3 regions of the Kitasatospora sp. NBC_01560 genome follow, and region 1 is predicted to be linked to each of the others. Evidence: riboswitches for the same ligand, from Rfam matches in the RefSeq annotation. Region 1 holds a riboswitch; each other region holds the start of a gene.
What was found. A riboswitch is a leader RNA that binds a small molecule or an ion and turns the genes downstream of it on or off. The one in region 1 is predicted to bind thiamine pyrophosphate.
Positions count from the first base shown of each region.

Region 1 (5,631 bases):
CGCGGGCGGCGGCCGTCCAGCCGGGTTCGGGCAGGCAGTCGGCGTCGGTGCGGGCGAGCAGGGTGGCGCCGCGCGCGATGGCGTGCCGGAACGCGGTGTCGACGGCCGAGCCGACGCCCTTCTCCGGCTCGACCAGCACCTCGACCGGGAACGGCGCCCGCCCGGCGAAGGCACGGACGCTCGCGACGGTGCCGTCGGTGGATCCGTTGTCGGCCACCAGGAGGGTGAAGTCCTTGTCCCGCTGGGCGGCGAGGGCGTTCAGCGTGCCCTCGATCCGGGCCTCCTCCTGGTAGGCGGGGACGATCACCCAGAGCTCCGTCACGACGCCTCCCAGATCATCGTCATCAGGCTGACGCCGCCGCCGAGACCGATCAGCAGCACCTTGTCACCGGGGCGCAACTCGTCCTTGATCCGGTCGAGTTGGATGCCGAGCGTGGCACTGGCGACATTGCCCAGCTCGGGTACGGTGAGCACCAGCTTCTCCGCGGGCACGCCGGTGAGCTCGACGAAGCGCTCCAGGTAGGGGACGGTGACCTGGTGCACCAGCACCCGCGCGTAGTCGTCCCAGCCGAGGCCGGTGCGGGCCGCCACCCGGGTCAGGATGGCGCCGCCGATCTTCTCGAAGACCCCACGCAACTCCTTGCCGCTGCCGCGGAAGTAGCTGTACTCGTCGCCGCGCGGGTGGCGCGAGCCGCCGCCGGGTATCCCGCCGACCTCCCAGTGCTCGGAGGCGGTCTCGGTCTCGACGTCGAGGATGCCGCCGCGCCCGACCGCCTCGACCACGACGGCCGCGCCGGCGTCGCCGAAGGTGTACCCGGCGAAGCCGTCCCGGAAGTCCGCCGGACCGGCCGGGTCGCGGCGCATCGCCCGGCTGGGCGTTTCGCCGGTGACGACCAGGGCGCGCCGGGCCCGGCCGGCCAGGATCATCGCGCGGGCCAGGTCGATCCCGTTGAGGAAGCTGTTGCAGGCGTTGCTGACGTCCAGCGCGTGGGCGCGGGAGCCCAGTTCGGCCTGGACGAGGTGGGCCGTGGCCGGCTCGCAGACGTCCCGGGTGGCGGAGGCGTACAGCAACAGGTCGATGTCGAGCGGGCCGATGCCGCGGGCGTCCAGGGCGCGCCGGGCGGCGCCGATCGCCAGGGTGGAGGCGAACTCGCCGTCGGCCGCGAAGTGCCGCGTGACGATGCCGGTCGCCTTCTCGAACATCCGCTCCGGCAACCGGAGCCGGCCGCCCGCGGTGACCTCCTCCTGGAGTTGGCCGGAGGTCAGGCGACGGGCGGGCAGGTGGGATCCGACGGCCGTGATGCCGATCCGCGGGGTGGCTGCTGGGTGCATGCCCCCATGCTCCGGCGGCCGCGGCGGCGCCCACCTGAGTACGGGTACTCAGGTGGGCGCCGCCGGCTACCCAATCGTGCGCCGGGCGGCCGTCACTCCTCGATCGGCACCTTCTGCACGGGCACCGGCTGCGGCGGCACCGGCGGCGCCGGGGCCTGCTGGACCGGCCCCTGCAGTGTGGTGAGCAGCTGCCGGGCCACCCCGAGCCCCGTGCCGCCCATGGTGAGCGCCTTGGTGAAGAGGTCCCCCACGCCCTCGGCGCCGTTCAGCAGCACCATGTGCTCGACGTTGCCGAAGGACTCGGAGGCGGCCAGCACGATCTCCGGCCACTTCTCCGCCAGCTCCTGCGCCACCACCGAGTCCGGGTTCTCGGTGAGGGCCGCGGCCCGCGCCTTGATCCCCTCCGCCTTGGCCAGCCCGATCGCCCGGGCGGCTGCCGCCTCGGCCAGACCGCGGGCCTCGGACGACGCCGCCTCGGCCTGGCCGGTGGCCTTGGTGGCCTCCGCGGAGGCCAGACCGCGCAGCTTGGTGGCGTCCGCGTCGGCCTCCGCCGCGATCCGGACCTGGCTGGCCTCGGCCGCCGCCTTCAGCTCGGTCTCCCGGGCCTGCGCCTGTGCGGCGGAGATCCGGGCGTCGCGGTCGGCCTCGGCCCGGGTGCGGGTCTCGTACGCCCGGGCGTCGGCCGGCTTGCGGACGTCGATCTGCAGCTGCTGCTCCTTGCGCTGGGACTCCAGCTGGGCGACCTTGGTCTCCTGGACGACGACCTCCTGCCGGGCGGCGGCCTCGGCGAGCGGCCCGGCCTGCAGCGCGCGGGCGCTGGCGGTGTCGCGTTCGGCCTGGTAGGCGGACTGCTGGATGGCGCTGTTGCGGGTCGCCTCGGCCTTGCGGGCGGCCGCCTCCTGCTCGGCCTCGGTGGCCATCCGGTCGGCCTCGGCCTGGGCGATCCGGGCATCCCGCTGGACGGCGGCGGCGTGCGGGATGGCGAGGTTCTTGATGTAGCCGGTCGGGTCGATGATCTCCTGGATCTGCAGGGTGTCGATGATCAGCCCGAGCTTCTCCATCTCCAGCCCGGACGCGGCCCTGGTCTCCCCGGTGAGCCGCTCCCGGTCGCGGATCATGTCCTCGACGGTGAGCCCGCCGACGATCGAGCGCAGGTGGCCGGCGAAGACGTTGTGGACGCGCTGGCTGATCAGCTTCTGCTGGTCGAGGAAGCGCCGTGCGGCGTTGGCGATCGACACGTCGTCGTCGCCGATCTTGAAGATCACCACACCCTTGACCCGGACCGGGATGCCCTGGGTGGTGACGCATTCGACGTCCAGCTCGGCCTCGTTGAGGTCCAGCGAGAGCCTGCGTACCCCCTGCAGGCCCGGTGTGACGAAGGTGCCGCGCCCGGTGACGATCCGGAACCCCAGCCCGTCACCGACCCCCTCGGTCCGGTGCCGGGAGCCCGAGATGATCAGCGCCTCGTTGGGCTCGGCCACCCGCCACATGAGTTTGAAGAGCGTGATCCCCACCAGCAGTACCGCGAGGCCCGCCCCGACGATGGTAAACAGCATGGTTCAACTCCCCCTTCCGGCACATGAGATGTGCCGTTACGGATTGTCCGCCCGGCACAACCCGAAGAGAAGGGAACCGACGTGACGGTCTGTCACAACCCTGTCACGGCAGCACCGGCGCCACGTAGACCGTCCGCGGCGGGTGGTACTCGATCACCACCACCGGCGTCCCGATCGCCAACCGCTCGCCCGGTACGGCCAGGTAGGCGAGGAACGCCTCCGTCCCCTGCCGCTCCGGGACGTGCACCATCACCTCGCCGACCAGCCCCGCCCCGACCGCCCCGCTGACCCGCCCGGCACTCCCGATCACTGCGGCCCTCCCTCGTCGCCCTGCTGCCCGCCCGACTGCCAGTGTGCCCGCCCGGAGCCGACCCGGCGGCCCCGCCGCCGCGATCCCCGCCCGTGGACCCCCTCTGGACCAGCGGCGATTCGCTCGCTACGGTGTTGGACGTCATGCGCAGGCAACACCGCCTGCGGACACGGGAGCTCGGAGCACCGGGCTGAGAGGGCGCTGACCGGGACGTCGTCGGACGAACCGAACGCTGCGCCGACCGCAGGAACCTGACCGGGTAATGCCGGCGTAGGGAGTAGAGGGTCTGATGACCACGTTCGATGCACAGCCGAAGTCTGCCCGGAACGCCGCCGTCAGCAGCGCGGGCACCGGCTACCCGACCCCGGCCTGGCGCAAGGCCTACCGCGACGGATCCCGTCCCGACCTGCGGGTGCCCTACCGCGAGGTCGTGCTCACCAACGGCCGCACCGTTCCGCTGTACGACACCTCCGGCCCGTACACCGACCCGGCGTACCAGCCCGACGTCCGGCGCGGGCTGCCGCCGCTGCGTGACTCCTGGATCCGCCAGCGCGGCGACGCCGAGGAGTACGACGGCCGCGAGGCCCGCCCCGAGGACGACGGCATCAAGCACACCTCGCCGCGCGGCGGGAACCTGCGCAACCTCGACGCCGTCTTCCCCGGCCGCCCGCGTCGTCCGCTGCGCGGCCGCGACGGCGCCGCCGTCAGCCAACTCGCCTACGCCAAGCGCGGCGTGGTGACCCCCGAGATGGAGTTCGTTGCCCTGCGCGAGGGCCTGGCGCCCGAGTACGTCCGCGCCGAGGTGGCCCGCGGCCGCGCCGTCATCCCGGTCAACGTGAACCACCCCGAGGTGGAGCCGGCGATCATCGGCACCAACTTCCTGGTGAAGATCAACGCCAACATCGGCAACTCCGCCGTCACCTCCTCGATCGAGGAGGAGGTGGAGAAGATGACCTGGGCCACCCGCTGGGGCGCCGACACCGTGATGGACCTCTCCACCGGCCGCAACATCCACACCACCCGCGAGTGGATCCTGCGCAACTCCCCCGTGCCGATCGGGACGGTGCCGCTCTACCAGGCACTGGAGAAGGTCGACGGCAAGGCCGAGGAGCTCAGCTGGGCCGTCTACCGCGACACCGTCATCGAGCAGTGCGAGCAGGGCGTCGACTACATGACGGTGCACGCCGGCGTGCTGCTGCGCTACGTGCCGATGACGGCCCGCCGCAAGACCGGCATCGTCTCGCGCGGCGGCTCGATCATGGCCGCCTGGTGCCTGGCGCACCACCAGGAGAACTTCCTCTACACGAATTTCGAGGAGCTCTGCGACATCCTCGCGAGCTACGACGTCACCTTCTCGCTCGGTGACGGGCTGCGCCCCGGCTCCGTCGCCGACGCCAACGACGAGGCGCAGTTCGCCGAGCTGCAGACCCTCGGCGAGCTGGGCCGGATCGCCCGCGAGCGGGACGTCCAGGTGATGATCGAGGGCCCGGGCCACGTCCCGATGAACAAGATCAGGGAGAACATGGATCTCCAGAAGGAGATCTGCGACGAGGCGCCGTTCTACACGCTCGGCCCGCTCACCACCGACGTCGCGCCCGGCTACGACCACATCACCTCCGGCATCGGCGCCGCGATGATCGCCTGGTGGGGCACCGCGATGCTCTGCTACGTCACGCCCAAGGAGCACCTGGGCCTGCCCAACCGGGACGACGTGAAGACCGGCGTCATCACCTACAAGATCGCCGCCCACGCCGCCGACCTCGCCAAGGGCCACCCCGGCGCCCAGGAGTGGGACGACGCACTCTCCGACGCCCGGTTCGAGTTCCGCTGGGAGGACCAGTTCAACCTGGCCCTCGACCCGGAGACGGCCCGCGCGTTCCACGACGAGACCCTCCCCGCCGAGCCCGCCAAGACGGCGCACTTCTGCTCGATGTGCGGCCCGAAGTTCTGCTCGATGAAGATCAGCAAAAGCATCATGGACACCTACGGCGACGAGATGGCCGTGACCAGCGACGATGAGGCCGAAGCCGGCATGAAGGCCAAGTCCGAGGAGTTCGCGGCCCGGGGTAACCGGGTGTACTTGCCGCTGGCGGACTGACAACACGGCTCATAGGGGCACCGCACCGGGAGGCAGGAGGGGGCTTCCCGGCGCGGTGCTCCGGTTGATGCTGGTGTCGGTTGTGCCTGGTCTACTGTCGGCTGACGAAGGACCGTGTGGGGGAGGAACCCGTGGGCGTGTTGACCGACTACTTTCGCGCAGCCGATGCGGCCTCGGTCGTACGGGTGCTGCAGGGTGCGGACGACCGCCCGCTCGTCGGCGGTGGGAGTCCCCACTTCGACGGGGTCGAGGCCAAGCGCCTGGATCCGGACCTTGTGCTTGGGGAGCTGATCGCCGCCATCCGTCAGGTTCCGTGGGAAGCAGGGCTCGTGGAA
Region 1 is NZ_CP109364.1:4,824,099-4,829,729, reverse strand. It holds gene OH807_RS21090 (glycosyltransferase) at 1-322, opposite strand, end outside; gene OH807_RS21085 (3-oxoacyl-ACP synthase III family protein) at 319-1,332, opposite strand; gene OH807_RS21080 (flotillin family protein) at 1,425-2,888, opposite strand; gene OH807_RS21075 (hypothetical protein) at 2,992-3,198, opposite strand; TPP riboswitch at 3,358-3,492, shown strand; gene thiC (phosphomethylpyrimidine synthase ThiC) at 3,488-5,296, shown strand; gene OH807_RS21065 (hypothetical protein) at 5,434-5,631, shown strand, end outside.

Region 2 (5,631 bases), 250 kb from region 1:
CGGCACCAGGAAGCCGAACAGCGAGGCCGAGGTCCACTCCTGCGGGGTGAAGTGCAGCGCCTCCTGGGCGGAGGTCCAGAAGTCCGTCCACCAGCCGGCGATCGCGGTCGGCGCGATCAGCTGGTAGACCGCGAAGCCGAGCGCCCACGGCAGCAGCATCAGCCAGCGGGACGGCGCGTCGTCGGCGAGGTTCCACCCGCGCCGGCCGGCGCCGAGGAAGTAGTCCACCGCCAGCACCGCGAACATCGGCACGAACACCGAGCCGATCAGCCCCAGGAAGGCGTAGTAGGAGTCGGTGAACTCGGTGATCTGCAGGGCGAGCACGGTGATCAGCAGGCCCGTCCCGCCGGTCAGCACCCGGCGGTCCACCTTCGGCAGCAGGTTGTGCACCGACATCGCGGTCGAGTACACGTTGGCGAAGGACTGGTCGGTCTCGCGCAGCACCAGGACGAGCAGGAACAGCCAGCCGGCCCAGACGCCCAGGAACGAGTCGAAGATCTTCGTCGCGTCGCCGCCGGACTGCAGCAGCGCGAACAGCCCGAGCACGTAGCACCAGACCTGGGCGAGGGTGTAGCCGGAGAAGCTGCCCCAGAACGCGGCGCGCGGGGTGCGCGAGTGCCGGGTGTAGTCGGCGGCCAGCGGGACGAAGGAGATCGAGACGGCGATCATCGCGTCGGTGGCCTTCAGGAAGCCGTGCCAGTTGCCGGCGCCCGGGTCCGGCACGCCGTTGCGGCCCAGCTGGACGGTGAAGTAGACCATCGCGACCGCCACCGCCGCGGCGACGAAGCGGCGCAGGACCGCGATCGCGCCGAGCGGCCAGATGGTCAGCGCGGTGGTCACCGCGCCCGCCAGCACGACGAACACCCAGCGGTAGCCCTCGGTGTGCACGACGGTCTGCGCGCCCATCGCGATGACCAGCAGCTCGTACACGCCCCAGCCGATGCACTGGACGATGTTCAGCACGGTCGGGACGTACGACAGCCGGGTGCCGAACAGGCCGCGCAGGTTCGCCATCGCCGGCGCACCGGTGCGCGCGCCGATCAGCGCGGCCACACCCAGCATCGCGGTGCCGACCACGGTGCCGGCCACGATCGCGGTGATCGCGGCGGCCAGTGACAGCTCGCTGCCCGGTGCGCCCAGCACGGTGGCGGCGGTGGTGAAGCCGATCAGGCTGACGCCGAGGTTCATCCAGAGCGCGAAGTGGTCGCGGAAGCGCAGCGTGCGCGGCGGTGCGGTGTCCAGCACCAGCGGCGCCTCGACCCGCTCGGCCCGCTCCGGCCGGTCCAGCACGGTGGTCGCGGCCGGCGCGCCGGAGACGGTGGTGGCGGTGCCGGCGGGGGAACCGGAGACGGTGGCCGCCGCGTCGGAGTGAACGGTCGTGGACGACTCGGAGAAATCCTTGGACGACGGCGCGCCCGAAGAAGAGGATGGCGAAGCAGGCGGCATGGCCGATACTCCCTACGCCGGCATTACCCGGACAGGTTCCGGCGGTCTGCGCCCCCTCGACGGTCCGTCCACGGATGCCGTGGCGTACGGTCGACCGGCGCACTCTCAGCCTGGTGGGTCCAAGCTCCCGCGTGTCAGTTTGGAGCGACAGGCTAACCGGCGCCGGGATGAACGCCAAGGCCGGACGCCCGGCGGTCCGCATCGCGGGACGTCGTGCGCGACGTCGTGCGGGACGGGGTCGGGAGGGGCCGGGAGTCGTCCGCGGCGCCGCCGGCGCACCCGGTGCAGGCTGTGCCGGTCGCTGCCGGGACACTCGGGCAGCCGCTTCGGCAGGTGCTCCGGCGGTCACGTCGGCGGCCGTTCCGGGGGCTGTTCCGGTGGCCGTTCCGGGGGGCGCCCGGGCGGGTGCTGTCGGACCGGGCTAAGGATTCTTATGAGTTCTTCAGAAGGCTCCTTACGGCAATCGAATCGAGTGTGCGAAAAACTATGGTTGTTGGTCCTGTCAGCTATGGAGGTCGTCCGTGAGCACCGAGCGCGAGGTTGGGTCCACCGGGCCGCAGGGGGAGCAGCCCTCCGACGGCCCGGGGGTGGTGGGTCCCGCTCCTGACGGCCCGGCGCAGTCCGCGCCCGCACGTCCCACCCCCGCAGAGGTGACCGAGGCCGACTACCCGCTGACCGACGCCGGGGGGCCCGCCCCGGCCGCGGGCGGGTCCAACCCGACCCTGGCGTTCAGCAAGGTGCCCGCGCCCGAGCCGGCCGCCGCCCCGGCGCCCGCGGCCCCCGCCGCAGCGCCCGTCGCGGCCGACAGCGGGTACATCGACGCCCCGCCGCCGGTCCTGCCGCCCGCCCCGCCGGCGCAGGCCGCCCACGGGGCGCCCGCCGCCCCGGCCGGCAACCCCTACGCCACCCCGGCCGCCCCCGGCGCCCCGGTGGCCCCGCCCGCACCTGCCGCCCCGGTGGCCGCGGCCGCTCCGGCCCACGACCCGTACGGTGCTCCGGCGGCGCCCGGCCAGCACCACCCGTTCGGCGCCGGCCAGCCGCTCGGCGGCTGGGCGATGCACGACACCACCTCCGGCGGCGCCGGCACCCCCGGCGGCCCGGGCTACCCGGGCGGCCCGCTCGGCTACCCGGCCGACTACCCCGGTGCCCCCGGGCCCGGCGGCCCGCGCAAGAAGCGCGGCGGCCTGATCGCCCTGGTCGCGGCCGTCGCCCTGGTGGCCGGTGTGGCCGGCGGCGCGCTCGGCGTCACCATCGCCGACCGCAACGACAGCAGCATCTCCGCCGCGGACGACCACAAGAGCACCACCGTGCAGGCCAACAGCCCGCAGAAGAACGAGCCCGCCCCCGGCTCCGTCGCCGGCATCGCGCAGAAGGCGCTGCCCAGCGTCGTCACCATCAAGGCGCAGGGCAACGGCGAGTCCGGCACCGGCACCGGCTTCGTCTTCGACACCGAGGGCCACATCCTCACCAACAACCACGTCGTCGCGCCCGCCTCCAACGGCGGCAAGCTGACCGTCAAGTTCGCCGACGGCACCTCCTACGGCGCCTCCGTGCTCGGTCGCGCCGAGGGCTACGACGTCGCCGTCGTCAAGCTCGACACCCCGCCGAAGGGCAAGCTGACGCCCCTTCCGCTGGCCGACTCCGACAAGGTCAACGTCGGGGACTCCACCATCGCCATCGGTGCCCCGTACGGCCTGGAGTCCACCGTCACCACCGGCATCATCAGCGCCAAGGACCGCCCGGTCGCGTCCGGCGACGAGACCGGCGCGCAGTCCTCGTACATGAACGCCCTGCAGACCGACGCCTCCATCAACCCCGGCAACTCCGGCGGCCCGCTGCTGGACGCCGGCGGCGCGGTGATGGGCATCAACTCGGCGATCCAGTCCAACACCTCCAGCACCGGCCGGGCCGGCAGCATCGGCCTCGGCTTCGCCATCCCGATCAACCAGGCGAAGTGGGTCGCAGAGACCCTCATCAAGAGCGGCAAGCCGGTCTACGCCAAGCTCGACGTGCTGCGCAACGACGACTACAAGGGCGACGGCGCCCAGATCCAGACCCGCGACATCCAGGGCACCCCCGCCGTCACCCCCGGCGGCGCCGCCGACAAGGCCGGCCTCAAGCCCGGCGACGTCATCACCAAGCTCGGCGGCAGCCCGATCGAGAACGGTCCCGCCCTGGTCAGCAAGATCTGGACGCACAAGCCCGGCGAGACGGTCGACGTGGAGTACACCCGCAACGGCCAGACCCTCACCACCAAGGTCACCCTCACCGAGCGCGTCGGCGACAGCTGACCCCCACCCCCCGAAATCCTGTGCACCGAACCCCGCCGGACCCGTTAGGCTGACCTCCGCCTGGAGAGCTGCCCGAGCGGCCTAAGGGAACAGTCTTGAAAACTGTCGTGAGGTGACCCCTCACCGTGGGTTCGAATCCCACGCTCTCCGCCGGTGGTGAATGCCACGAAAAGGGCGGGTATCGGCATCATGCCGATACCCGCCCTTTTCGATGGTCGCATTCGGGGCGGGGGTGTCGGCGGGGCAGGGCGGGGCCTGTCCGGATTCACCTGAATGGGGGGTTTGGGGTAGAGGTGTCCTCGTGTGGGAGTGGGGGTCTCGTTTGCCGGGAGTAAGGGGCGGACCGCCCTGGGCCCGGCGAGGAGAGACGGATGGCCTGGTACCCCGGCGCTGAGAAGATGGAGCTCCAGCCCGAGTCGGACGAGCAGCCGGCGATCGTGCCGACGCAGGTGATCTTCCACAGCATCGCGGCGCCGTGGACGCCGCGGCGCATCTACGAGTACTGGCGGGACTCGACCAACCTGGAGTCGCACTTCGGGGTCGGGTACGACGGGAGCGTGGGCCAGTTCGTGGGCACGCAGACCCGTGCCGACGCCAACATGGCGGCCAACCGGCGGCCCGACGGCACGGGCGCGGTGAGTGTCGAGTCGGCCAGCAACGACCAGCACACCGACCCCTGGACGGACGCGCAGGTGGTCGCGATGGTCGCGCTCGGCGTCTGGCTGAACCGGCAGCACGGGATCCCGGTGCGGGTCTGCCGCAGCGCGGACGACCCGGGCTTCGGGTACCACCGGCTGTTCCCGGACTGGTCGGACGGCGGCACCGCGTGCCCGGGGGACGCGCGGGTGCGGCAGTTCCACGAGATGGTGCTGCCCGGCATCGCCGCCGGGGCGGGCGGGGCGAGCACGCCGACGCCGCTGCCACCCCCGCGGTCGGACACCGGCCCGGCCCGGTACCGGGTGACCATCAACGGTCTGGAGTACGGCTACGGCGCGCACGGTCCGCAGGTCCGCGAGGTGGGCGAGGCGCTGGTGGCGTCCGGGCACGGGTCGTACTACACGGCCGGTCCCGACGAGGACTGGCGCGACGCCGACACCATCAACTACCAGGAGTACCAGCGCAGTCTGGGCTACTCGGGGGCGGACGCCGACGGGGTGCCGGGCGAGGGGTCGCTGCGCCGGCTGCTCGGCCGGCTGCCCTCGCCGCGGCGGGTCTCGCTGGCCCACGTCGTCGCGGCGGCCCGGACCGACCCCGGCGCCGAGCAGGGGCACCAGACCTACGGCGGTGAGGTCCGGATCGTCGAACAGGCCCTGGCCGACGAGGGGTTCCTGGAGCAGCGCTGGGTGGACGGTTCGCTCGGCACCAGGACGGTGCAGGCGTACGCGGCGTACCAGCGAAGCCTCGGCTACGCCGGCACCGACGCGAACGGCATCCCGGGGCAGCGCAGCCTTCAGGAGCTGGGGCAGCGGCGGGGGTTCGACGTGACCGACTGACGGGCCGGTGCATTCGGCCGGCACCCGGCGGACCGAGGCCGGTGCTTGACCATGACACGGTGTGAGGGACTGCACTGGAGGCATCATGTTCAACATCGGAGACTTCGCCAAACACGGCCGGGTATCGGTCCGGATGCTGCGTCACTACGACGCGATCGGGCTGCTGCGCCCGGCCCGCGTCGATCCGGCCAGCGGCTACCGCAGCTACGAGGCGGCCCAGCTCGCCCGGCTCAACCGCGTCATCGCCCTCAAGGAGCTCGGCTTCACGCTGCAACAGGTGCTGGCCGTGCTGGAGGAGCGGGTGGACGCGGCCGAGCTGCGCGGGATGCTGCGGCTGCGGCGGGCCGAGCTCGCCGCCGCGATGGCGGCGGACGCCCAGCGGCTGGCCCGGGTCGAGGCGA
Region 2 is NZ_CP109364.1:5,071,226-5,076,856, forward strand. It holds gene OH807_RS22165 (purine-cytosine permease family protein) at 1-1,446, opposite strand, end outside; TPP riboswitch at 1,439-1,587, opposite strand; gene OH807_RS22170 (S1C family serine protease) at 1,968-3,737, shown strand; tRNA gene OH807_RS22175 (tRNA-Ser) at 3,800-3,887, shown strand; gene OH807_RS22180 (peptidoglycan-binding protein) at 4,109-5,230, shown strand; gene OH807_RS22185 (MerR family transcriptional regulator) at 5,316-5,631, shown strand, end outside.
Region 2: it holds a riboswitch for thiamine pyrophosphate, as region 1 does, so the genes downstream of both, OH807_RS22165 (purine-cytosine permease family protein) here and thiC (phosphomethylpyrimidine synthase ThiC) in region 1, are expected to answer to the same signal.

Region 3 (5,631 bases), 1.8 Mb from region 1:
CCCTGGTCGAAGACGTTGACGACGTTGGGGTGGGCGAGCCGGGCCACTGCCTTGGCCTCGCGGATGAACCGGCCGGTGAAGCCGTCGTCGCCGGCCAGCGCGGGGTGCATCACCTTGAGGGCGACGACCCGGTCGAGCCGGGTGTCCGTCCCCCGGTAGACGGTGGACATCCCGCCGGCCGCGATCCGCTGTCCGACCAGGTACCGCCCGTCGAGCAGGGTGCCGGTCAGGGGGTCGTGCAGTGCCATGTCCGCCTTGTCCACCCGGCGAGTCTAGTGGTGGCGCCGTCGACGCGGCCCTCCCGCGGCTCCGCGCGGGGCGTTCGTGGCCGGGCTGTGACAGTGCGCCGCCGGCCCGGCCAGCCCGGCCCGGGCCCACCGGACGGCGGGCCCGGGCGGCCGGTCAGAACGCCGGGCGCTCGCGGGTGTCGAGGTCCGCCCGGCCGGCCATCGCGGAGGACGCCTCGGCGTGGAACCGCCGCGGGATGCGGCCGGCCCGGTGGGCCATGCGGCCGGCCTCGGCGGCGTGCCGCATCGCCCCGGCCATCAGCACCGGATCCTGGGCGCGGGTCACCGCGGAGGCGAGCATCACGGCGGCGCAGCCCAGCTCCATCGCCAGGGCGACGTCCGAGGCGGTGCCCGCACCGGCGTCCAGGATCACCGGGACGCCCGCGCCCTCCACGATCAGCTGGAAGTTGTGCGGGTTGCGGATGCCCAGGCCGGAGCCGATCGGCGAGCCGAGCGGCATGATCGCCGCGCAGCCGACGTCCTCCAGCTTGCGCGCCAGCACCGGGTCGTCGTTGGTGTAGGGCAGGACGGTGAAGCCGTCGTCGACCAGCGTCTCGGCGGCGTCCAGGAGCTCGATCGGGTCCGGCAGCAGGGTCCGCTCGTCAGCGATCACCTCCAGCTTCACCCAGTCGGTGCCCAGCGCCTCGCGGGCCAGCCGGGCGGTCAGCACGGCCTCGCCGGCGGTGAAGCAGCCGGCCGTGTTCGGCAGGATCCGGATGCCGTTGCGGGTCAGTACGTCCAGCACGGAGCCCTGGGTGGTGGCGTCGACCCGGCGCATCGCCACCGTGGTCAGCTCGGTGCCGGAGACCCGCAGGGCCTGCTCCAGGATCTCCAGGCTGGGGGCGCCGCCGGTGCCCATGATCAGGCGCGAGCCGAAGGTGGTGCCGGCGATGCTGAGGAGGTCCTTGTCGTCACCGGCGGCGCCGGTCGGGCCGGCAGGGGTGGCTGGGGCGGCAGGGGTGGCTGGGGCGGCAGGGGTGGCTGGGGCGGCAGGGGTGTCGGTGCGGAGCGGGGCGCTCACGGTCAGCCCCCCTGCACGGCGGTGAGGATCTCGATCCGGTCGCCCGGCGCGAGCTCCGTGAGCGGCCACGAACCGCGGGGCACCACGGCCTCGTTGAGCGCGGCGGCGACGCCGGTGTTGGCCCGGCTGAGGGTGGCCACCACCTCGGCGAGGGTGGTCGCGGCGGGTACCTGGCGGGGCTCGCCGTTGACGGTGAGGGGGATGTCGCTCATGCGGGGACCTCTGTGGTGAAGCGAGTGGGGGAGAACGGTGCGGCGAGCTCCGGCGTCGTGCCGGAGGCCAGGTACTCGGCGAGCAGGTCGGCGGTCACCGGGGTGAGCAGCACGCCGTTGCGGTAGTGGCCGGTGGCGGCGACCAGGCCGGGCAGGGCGGTCGGGCCGAGCAGCGGCGCGTTGTCCGGGGAGCCGGGGCGCAGCCCGACGGACGTCTCCACCAGCGGCAGCTCGGTGATGCCGGGGACCAGCTCGTGGGCGTCGCGCAGCAGCTCGTACACCCCGCCGGCGGTGACGGTGGTGTCGTAGCCCTGCTCCTCGGAGGTCGCGCCGATCACCAGCTCGCCGTTCTCCCGCGGCACCAGGTACAGGTGCTGTCCGCGGACCACCGCGCGGACGTTGCGGCTGAGGAACGGCCGGTACGCGGGCGGGATCCGCAGCCGCAGGATCTGGCCCTTCACCGGGCGGATCGCCGGCAGCACGCCGGCGGGCAGGCCGGGCAGCCGGTGGCTGTCCGGGCCGGCGGCGAGCACGACCCGGTCGGCGGTGACCGTCTCGCCGGTGCCGAGCCGGGCACCGACCGCCCGGCCGTCCTCGACCAGCAGCTCGGCCGCCGCGCTGGGCCGGACGGCCACGCCCGCGGCCTCGCCGGCCCGCAGCAGCGCCGTGAGCAGCCGGCGGCCGTCCACCTGGTGGTCGTCGGCGACGTGCAGGCCGCCGCGGACGCCCGGGGCGAGCATCGGCTCCAGCCGGCGCGCCTCCCGGCCGGTCAGCCACTGCGAGTCCAGGCCGAGCCGCAGGTGGAAGGCGTGCAGCTCGCGCAGCTCCGCGCGGTCGTCGGCGTCGAGCGCGACGGCCAGCGTGCCGCACTGCCGGTAGCCGGTGTCCTGCCCGCCGCTCGCCTCTTCGAGTTCGGCGGCGAAGGCCGCGTACCGCTGGTTGGAGGCCATCCCGAGGCGCAGCAGCGGCTCCTCGCCGTACTGGAGTTCGGTGACGGGTGCGAGCATGCCGGCCGCGACCCGGGCGGCGCCGCCGCCGGGGGAGGGGTCGGCCACGACGATCCGCAGCCCGCGTTGCGCCGCCCGCCAGGCGACGGCGAGGCCGATGATGCCCCCGCCGATCACCAGCACGTCGGCATGGCTGCCCGGTGCCAAGCGTGTCAAAGTCGCTGCTCTCCCTTCGCCGGTATGACCCGGATCAGGTTCGGACGGTCGCAGGCCGTTCCAGCCCGCCTCTCAGCCCGGTCCGCCGGGCTCCCGTGATGGTGCCCCCACCTTAACTCCGGGCCCTGCCGCCGCCGAAGGCGCGTACGAAGGGTGGACAGCGGGCCCGCCGGCGGCCCGGGCGGTGGCGGACGGCGCCCGCCGGGGCGCCAGTACAGTGACGGCGTGGCAGAGCTGAGCGGGACGGATCAGGTGGTGGTGGTCGGCGCCGGGCTGGCCGGGGCGCAGTGCGCGTCGGGGCTGCGCCGGGGCGGCTGGCGGGGGCGGATCGTGCTGGTCGGCGAGGAGCCGCACGCGCCCTACGACCGGCCGCCGCTCTCCAAGGAGGTGCTGCTCGGCAAGGCCGACGCCACCACCCTCGACATCGACTACCCGCACCTGGGCATCGAGCTGCTCACCGGCCGCCGGGCCACCGGGCTCACCCCGGGAGTGCTGCACACCGACGGCGGCGACCTGCCCTACGGCGCCCTGGTGATCGCCACCGGCGCCGCGCCGCGCGTCCTGCCCGGTGCCGAGCGCGCACACCTGCTGCACACCCTGGACGACGCCCTGGCGCTGCGCGCCCTGCTCCGCCCCGGCCTGCGGCTGGTGCTGGTCGGTGCGGGCTGGATCGGCGCCGAGGTGGCCACGGCGGCCCGCGCGGCCGGCTGCGAGGTGACGGTGGTGGAGGCCGGCCCGGCGCCCGTCCCCGGCGCGCTGCCGGCCGGGATCGGCCGCGCGATGGCCGCCTGGTACGCCGAGGCCGGGGTCGAGCTGCGCTGCGGGGCCGCCGTCGCGGCCGTCGAGCCCGGCGCCGTCCTGCTGGCCGACGGCTCGCGCCTGCCCGCCGACGAGGTGGTGGTCGGCATCGGGGCGCGCCCGGCGACGGACTGGCTGGCCGGCTCCGGGATCGAGCTCGACGCGGCCGGCGCCGTCCTGGTGGACGAGCGGCTGCGCACCAACCTGCCCGGCGTCCACGCGGCGGGGGACTGCGCGAGCTACCCGTCCGCCCGCACCGGCGCCCGGCTGACCGTCCAGCACTGGGACCACGCGCTGCAGTCCGGCGAGGCGGCCGCCGCCGCGGTGCTGGGCGCGGACGTGCCGTACGACCCGGTGCCGTACTTCTGGTCGGAGCAGTTCGGCCGGACGGTGCAGTACGCCGGGCGCCACCGCGAGGGGGACGAGCTGCTCGGGCGGGGCTCGCCGCAGGACGCGTCCTGGGCGGTGCTCTGGCTGCGCGACGGCGTGCTGCGCGCCCTGCTCACGGTGGACCGCCCGCGCGACCTCACCCAGGGCCGCCGCCTGATCGAGCGCGGCGCGGTGCTCGACCGGGCCCTCGCGGCGGACCCCGCGGTGCCGCTCAAGTCGGCCGTCGCCGGCTGACGGGCCGTCCCTTTGGTGCGCGGGGGGCCGCCGAGGTGGCAGTCTGGTGGCGTGAGCGAGATCGAGAACAAGATTGAAGCCCTGGTCACCGACTGGATGTACCTGCCCGACATCTCGGAGCAGTGGGGCGTCCGGGTCACCGAGGTGCGTGACCTGGTCAAGAGCGGCGGCCTGATCGCCGTCCGGCGCGGCCCGAACAGGTCGCTCCAGGTGCCGGCCGCCTTCATCGACGGCCCGGGCCTGGTCAAGCACCTGTCCGGCACCCTGACCGTGCTGCGGGACTGCGGGTACAACGACGCGGAGATCCTGGAGTGGCTCTTCACCGAGGACCCTTCGCTGCCCGGCAGCCCCATCCAGGCACTGCAGGAGAACCGCGGCACCGAGGTCAAGCGGCGCGCCCAGGCGATGCTGATCTGATGGCGGCCGACACGCTGCGACGCCGGCTCGCCGACGCCCGGCTCTACCTCTGCACCGACGCGCGGCGCGAGCAGGGCGACCTCGCGGAGTTCCTGGACGCGGCCCTGACCGGCGGGGTGGACATCGTCCAGCTCCGCGACAAGGGGTTGGAGGCCAAGCAGGAGCTGGCCGCCCTGGAGGTCTTCGCCGACGCCTGCCGCCGGCACGGCAAGCTGCTGGCGGTCAACGACCGCGCCGACGTCGCGCACGCGGCCCGCCCGGACGTCCTGCACCTCGGGCAGGACGACCTGCCCGTCCCGGCGGCCCGGGCGATCCTCGGCGAGGACGTCCTGATCGGCCGCTCCTGCCACGCCGAGTCCGAGGTGGACGCGGCGGTCGCCGAGCCCGGCGTGGACTACTTCTGCACCGGCCCGGTCTGGCCCACCCCGACCAAGCCCGGCCGGCACGCGCCCGGCCTCGGCCTGGTCGGGTACGCGGCGAAGCAGGTCACCGACCGGCCGTGGTTCGCCATCGGCGGGATCGACCTCGGCAACCTCGACGAGGTGCTGGCCGCCGGCGCGAGCCGGGTCGTGGTGGTCCGCGCCATCACCGCGGCGGACGACCCGCAGGCCGCCGCCGCCGCGCTCGCCGCACGGCTGCGCCGGGCCTGACCGCCCCGGGGGCCGCGGCCGTTCCCGTACCGGCGCGTTCAGTACCCGGCGTGCTCAGTACTTGCGGACGGTGGCGGCCTCCGCCAGCGCCAGCAGCACCGCCCGGGCCGGCCCGTCGGCCAGCGGCGCCGCCTCCAGCGCGGCCAGCGACTGCGCCATCAGCTCCTCGATGCGGCGCTCCACCCGTTCGGCGGCGCCGCTGCGCCCGACCAGCGTGCGCAGCCGGGCCACCTCCTCGGGGCCGAGGTCCGGGGCGCCGAGGCGCTCGTCCAGGTGGCGGGCGTCGGCGGCGGGCAGCCCGCGCATCGCGTGGGCGACCAGCAGGGTGCGCTTGCCCTCGCGCAGGTCGTCGCCGGCCGGCTTGCCGGTGACCGCAGGGTCGCCGAAGACCCCGAGCAGGTCGTCCCGGAGCTGGAACGCCTCCCCCAGCGGCAGGCCGAACGCGCCGTACGCCTCGAC
Region 3 is NZ_CP109364.1:3,002,597-3,008,227, reverse strand. It holds gene pknB (Stk1 family PASTA domain-containing Ser/Thr kinase) at 1-263, opposite strand, end outside; gene OH807_RS12865 (thiazole synthase) at 403-1,179, opposite strand; gene thiS (sulfur carrier protein ThiS) at 1,311-1,520, opposite strand; gene thiO (glycine oxidase ThiO) at 1,517-2,683, opposite strand; TPP riboswitch at 2,678-2,790, opposite strand; gene OH807_RS12850 (NAD(P)/FAD-dependent oxidoreductase) at 2,909-4,105, shown strand; gene OH807_RS12845 (Rv2175c family DNA-binding protein) at 4,157-4,522, shown strand; gene thiE (thiamine phosphate synthase) at 4,522-5,172, shown strand; gene OH807_RS12835 (polyprenyl synthetase family protein) at 5,227-5,631, opposite strand, start outside.
Region 3: it holds a riboswitch for thiamine pyrophosphate, as region 1 does, so the genes downstream of both, thiO (glycine oxidase ThiO) here and thiC (phosphomethylpyrimidine synthase ThiC) in region 1, are expected to answer to the same signal.